Regions from separate parts of the Shewanella sp. SR44-4 genome, predicted to be linked through region 1. Evidence: predicted binding sites of a transcription regulator. Region 1 holds the regulator's gene; the other holds the start of a gene.
The links. Region 1 encodes FliA, which starts transcription of late flagellar genes. Its sites were predicted from a motif close to CTAAAGNTNNNNNNNNNNNNGCCGATA; they were not measured.
Positions count from the first base shown of each region.

Region 2: a site for FliA is predicted at 1,373-1,399, ahead of H5125_RS01025 (DUF5610 domain-containing protein). Genes of this name have one in related genera too.

Region 1 is NZ_JACJDU010000010.1:60,264-63,481, reverse strand. It holds gene flhF (flagellar biosynthesis protein FlhF) at 1-302, shown strand, start outside; gene H5125_RS06930 (MinD/ParA family protein) at 307-1,188, shown strand; gene H5125_RS06925 (RNA polymerase sigma factor FliA) at 1,181-1,900, shown strand; gene cheY (chemotaxis response regulator CheY) at 1,945-2,328, shown strand; gene H5125_RS06915 (protein phosphatase CheZ) at 2,342-3,079, shown strand; gene H5125_RS06910 (chemotaxis protein CheA) at 3,095-3,218, shown strand, end outside.
Region 2 is NZ_JACJDU010000001.1:224,089-227,306, reverse strand. It holds gene H5125_RS01030 (ferredoxin--NADP reductase) at 1-577, opposite strand, end outside; gene H5125_RS01025 (DUF5610 domain-containing protein) at 720-1,337, opposite strand; gene H5125_RS01020 (FMN-binding glutamate synthase family protein) at 1,544-3,031, shown strand; gene H5125_RS01015 (hypothetical protein) at 3,203-3,218, shown strand, end outside.

The sequences.
Region 1 (3,218 bases):
CTGCGACTGGTCAACGTCGTGTGTTACAAGATGCTGTAGAACATTTTAAACGAATTCCATTAGCGGGTGCGATTTTAACAAAGTTAGATGAATCGATATCAATTGCAGGTGCATTGAGCGTATTGATTCAAAATGAGTTACCATTAAGCTATGTTACTGACGGTCAACGTGTTCCTGAGGACATGAAAGTAGCAGATACGTTAGAGTTGGCTAAAAAGGCTCTCGCGGCGTTAAATGAAACAGAACAACAATCGTCACAAGACACAGTGTGGTCTAATGACACAGCCTATGCATTTGAGTAAAGATATGACTCGGGATCAAGCAAGTGGTTTACGTATGATGAATCAACCAAATAACGATAAAGTTAAAGTAATTGCCGTATCCGGTGGTAAAGGCGGAGTGGGTAAAACCAGTGTGTCAATTAATACTGCGGTAGCACTAGCTGAAAAGGGCAAACGCGTATTAGTGCTTGATGCCGATTTAGGTTTAGCCAACGTCGATGTCATGCTTGGGATACGTGCTGAGAAAAATTTATCTCATGTTTTGTCCGGAGATGCCGAATTAGATGACATCATTGTTCGTGGGCCTAAAGGTATTGGTATTGTTCCTGCCACATCGGGTTCTCAAGCGATGGTTGAGTTGTCGCCAGCACAACATGCTGGACTTATCCGTGCATTTAGTGAAATGCGAACTCAGTTCGATATTTTAATTGTGGATACTGCTGCTGGTATATCAGACATGGTGCTGAGTTTTTCTCGTGCATCACAGGATGTATTGATAGTCGTTTGCGACGAACCAACATCAATTACTGATGCTTATGCGCTGATTAAAATTTTAAGTCGTGAACATGGTGTGTTCCACTTCAAAATTGTGGCAAATATGGTACGTAGTTTACGAGAAGGTATGGAATTATTTGCTAAACTCAGTAAAGTGACGGATAGATTTTTAGATGTTGCTTTAGAATTAGTGGCAACAATACCATTCGATGAAAATTTACGTAAAGCTGTTCGTAAGCAAAAGTTAGTTGTTGAAGCGTATCCTAAGTCGCCTTCAGCTATCGCTTATCATGGATTAGCCAATAAAATTATGACTTGGCCAGTTCCACAACAGCCAGGTGGTCATTTAGAGTTTTTTGTTGAACGTCTTGTACAACGTAAGCCGATACAAGAAGGAAGAACGAGTGAATAAAGCCGCCGCGTATACTCAGTTCGATAACAAAACGTCTATTGTTGAACAGTATGCACCGTTGGTAAAAAGAATTGCTCATCATATGCTGGCAAGATTACCAGCATCGGTGCAACTTGATGATTTATTACAAGCTGGGATGATGGGGTTACTTGAGGCCTCATCTAAATTTGATAACAGTAAAGGGGCTAAGTTTGAAACCTTTGCAGGCATCAGAATTCGTGGTGCAATGATAGATGAAATTCGACGTGGTGACTGGGTTCCGCGCTCAGTTCATCGTAATAATCGTTTAGTAGCACATGCAATTGATGAATTGGGGCAACTGCTTGGAAGAGATGCCAATGATACAGAAATTGCTGAAAAACTTGATATGTCTCTCGATGAATACCATCATATCTTAAATGATGTTTCTGTTGGTAAAATCATAGGCATAGAAGACCTTGGCGTGTCGCAAGATGTGTTAATCACAGACAACGAAACGCCAGATGAAACCTTTGACTCGCTTGCTGAAATTCAATTCCAATCTGCATTGGTTGAAGCAATTAAGACATTGCCAGAAAGAGATGCATTAGTGTTGTCGTTGTATTACGACGAAGCATTAAATTTAAAAGAAATCGGTGCCATCCTTGAAGTTAGCGAATCGCGAGTAAGCCAGATATTAAGTCAGGCAATGCTCAGATTAAAAGCGAAACTCAAGCATTGGACACAAGAATAATAACTTATCTAGAGCAAACGAGTGTCAGCTCACCGGAGGAAACCTTGGACAAGAATATGAAGATTCTTATTGTTGACGATTTTTCAACAATGAGGCGTATCATTAAGAACTTGTTGCGAGATTTGGGATTTAATAATACCCAAGAAGCAGATGATGGCTCAACAGCCCTACCTATGTTACAAAAAGGCGATTTTGATTTTGTGGTAACAGACTGGAATATGCCTGGAATGCAAGGTATTGATTTACTTAGAGCAATCCGTGCAGATGATTCGTTAAAGCATTTACCTGTGCTAATGGTAACTGCAGAAGCTAAGCGTGAACAGATTATTGCTGCAGCGCAAGCCGGTGTAAATGGTTATGTCGTAAAACCTTTTACCGCAGCTACGTTAAAAGAAAAGTTAGACAAAATCTTTGAACGACTCGCATAAGCAAGGATAAGTCATGCAGGCATCAATATCGGGGTTAATCACTCTCGAACAGGCCCAAGAACTTGTTGAATTGCTTACCTTGGGTCAACAAGATAAAGCCGATGAAATGATCAGAGAGCTTGCAACGCCATTGCAGCGTGAGCTTTTTGAAGAAGTCGGTAAGCTAACTCGACAACTCCATAGTGCACTAAAAGATTTTCAAGTTGATAACCGTTTATCTGAATTAGCCAATACCGAAATACCAGATGCTAAAGAAAGATTGAACTATGTTATCGACATGACAGAACAAGCTGCAAATAAAACCATGGATGCAGTTGAAGAATGTCTACCTTTGGCCGATACCATCATTAGCAATATACAATCAGTGACGCCAATGTGGGATAAATTGATGCGTCGTGACATAGAAATGGGTGAGTTTAAGTCACTTTGTCATGATGTTCAGCAGTTTATGTTACATAGTGAAAATGATTCTAATCGTCTTCGCGAGTTATTAAATGAAATTTTGATGGCGCAAGACTTCCAAGATTTGACGGGGCAAATGATCCGTCGAGTGATTGATTTAGTTCGTGAAGTAGAAAGTAATCTGGTCTCAATGCTAACGGTATTCGGAGATCATACTACTGAATCATTGCCAACTATAAACGAAAATAAAATAGAAGCAGAAGGTCCCATCATGCATGCTGAACTGCGTGAAGATGTGGTGACAGGTCAAGATGAAGTAGACGATCTGCTATCAAGTCTGGGTTTCTAATTAGGAGTCAATTTAATGTCTTTTGATGTTGATGAAGAGATACTCCAGGACTTTTTAATTGAAGCTGGCGAGATTTTAGAGCTTCTACAGGAGCAGCTAGTTGCTCTTGAAAATAATCCTGATGACAGTGATTTACTCA
Region 2 (3,218 bases), on a different contig from region 1:
TGCTAATGCCATCAGGAATACGACATGATAAGCCTTCGGGATAATCTTCACGGGTCACAATGGGAATAAACACAAACTGTTGAGGATATTGACTAATAAACTGTTTAATCGTTTCTAAATAAGCTAAATCTTCACCAAGTCTTACACCATAAACTAGCACGACTTTTTCAAAGCGTTGCCAAGGCTCATCGGTTGCAAGCATAGAGATAAAAGGCCCCACTGCAGTGCCTGTTGATAACAGCCATAGGTGTTTACCTTGCAATGCCCCTTTAGGCACCTCATCTAAGGTCATAAAACCGGTCGCTTTGGGCGTGATTTGAATGGTATCACCTGGGCTTAATGCTTTTAGATCTGGAGATAACTGACCATCCTCTACCGCAACAGCCAGCACCTCGACATAATCAGTCCCAGGGGGATTTACAAGCGAATACGCACGCGCTACACGTTTATCATCACGCATTTGGCTGAGCTTAATAAACTGACCTGCGATAAAAGGTTCGACATCGGCTTTGATACGCAACGAGAATAATTTATCATTCCAATCAATGCGTTTTAGCACGGTACCGGTAATCCACATGACTTTGTTCCTTTTAGACTGGCGTATGTATTTACTATAATACCAATCTATACAGATATTTGCTTAATTAAAAGCCTCCCCGATTTATATCTATAGTGAATAATCACACGCGATTAACTCACTTAAAAGAACAGAGCTAAGTTTACGTAGTTGATGAATCTTGCTTAGCTGAATGGGCATCTAGGCGGTCTTGTTGAAACTGAGCAAGTTTTTGCTGTATGAGCTCATAGGTTTGATCGACTCCTGCTGCAATATCGCCTTCTAATACTTTGAGCCCAGATAAGATATCGCTAGCCTCTTTAAAACCTTGATCAATAGCATCACCAATTTTCACCATAAAACTGCTAACTTGCTCATCAAACCCCATGGATTTATTTTGTTGTTGATGTACCGAGAAGAAATTTGTGGCAAAGCTGACAATACGATCGGCTGTCGCTTCAGGAGAGTAATCCACTCCACTTTCAATACTCTTTTGGACTGAGTTCTCCCCCAGTGTTGGCGCAAGCTCTTCATTAATGGCTTCAATCGCGGCACGGTAAAGTAATGCCATAGACTTATCACCCGCAGCAATACTGACTTCTTCTTGCGCCGCTAAAATCGAATTATTCATCATTTGTCGACTTAGCTGATTACTGGTTAACTTAGGCTCAACCGAGGAATTTTTTTCAGCTTGGTGGCTTGATGAAGTTTGCGATGTATTAACTGTTTTATTGTCACGCAGTGGACTGGCATTACTGCTATTTGATTGTTTAATTTCCATGATATTAGCTCACATACAATGACCGATAGCTTAATTATCGACCAAAAAACTCATTTCTAAAGTCATAAATTAAAACAATTAAGAGAAATTTATTTATATCAATTTTACTAAAGAATAGCCTGTTGATTAACATCATCAATTTAACTTGCCCAAATGAACATCTGCTAATATGGTAATCAGATTGATAGCCAAATAGGAATAACAACATGCCGCAACAACATTGGTTCATGTGGGGAATAGATATTTTTTCTGGTCTTTTCTTAGTGTTATTTTGGTTATTACTGATCGCTGTAATTTACATGTTTATCGCTGATAAATTGCAAACCAAACAAGCCATTCGACACAACTACCCTGTTATCGGTCGATTTCGATATATATTTGAAAAACAAGGTGAGTTTTTTAGACAATACTTTTTTTCTCAAGATCGCGAAGAACTGCCGTTTAATCGAGCCGAACGTAGTTGGGTATATCGCGCAGCTAAAAATGTTGACAGGACAATTGCGTTTGGGTCGACACAAGTTCTGGATAAACCGGGTGCGGTAATGTTCATGAACTCAGCATTCCCCGTCAGTGATCATGACACTCACCAAAACATCGCGGTAATCATTGGTCCTGAATGTAAACACCCTTACACAACCGATAAAATTTGCCATATCTCGGCCATGAGCTTTGGTGCCTTGTCTCGCCCAGCCATTACAGCACTATCCCATGGTGCAGCAAAAGCAGGCTGTTGGCTCAATACTGGCGAAGGTGGGTTAAGTCCTTATCATCTAAAAGGACATTGTGATTTAGTGTTTCAGATAGGTACCGCTAAATATGGTGTGCGTAACGAGCATGGTCATTTAGACCCACAAAAACTGACCGATATTGCCGCTCATCCTGAAGTAAAAATGTTCGAAATTAAATTAAGCCAAGGTGCTAAGCCTGGCAAAGGTGGTATTTTACCGGCGATAAAAGTCACCGAAGAAATCGCAGCTATTCGCGGTATCCCAGCAGGACAAGACTCCATAAGCCCCAATGGCCACATTGAATTACATAATGTTGCTGACATTGTCGATATGATCAATCAAGTAAGAGATATCAGCGGTAAACCAACCGGTATTAAAGCGGTATTAGGTGACATGTCATGGGTTACTGAATTTCTAGATGAAATTGAACGTCGTGGTATTGAATATGCGCCAGACTTTTTTACCTTAGACAGTTCAGATGGTGGTACGGGCGCGGCACCACAAGCCTTAATGGATAATGTCGGCTTACCATTGCGCCAAAGTTTACCGTTACTGGTTGATTTACTTAATGAACGCGGCTTTAAACAACGCATTAAAGTGATTGCGACCGGTAAAATGATCATGCCGTCATACGTGGCATGGGCATTAGCCACTGGCGCCGACTTTATTGCTTCAGCTCGCGGAAACATGTTTGCCTTGGGCTGCATTCAATCGTTACAGTGCAACCGAGACACCTGCCCAACCGGTATAACCACTCACAATATACGATTGCAAAAAGGCTTGGATCCAAAAGATAAATCTGCACGCGTCGCAAACTACAATCATTTCTTACATTACGATTTAACCATGATCGCACATTCATGTGGTGTAACCGACCCAAGATACTTAACCCGCCATCATGCCCGAATAGTGCAATCAACGGGTGTAGCGGTCACTCTCGATAAACATTACCGACATATGCAATAAATTAAACCTCAACCCCAGTGAATAACTTGGGTGCGCTGAGCGGATTACTGGGGGGCACTCAGAGGATTACTTTGCCGAATTTAAGAATAGGTGTACAATATACTTTGATATCGATCACAATAAGCAGTATTAATGTGATTTTAAAGAGGCATCAATTCAGGGGATTTCGTGTTGAACATAAAAACGA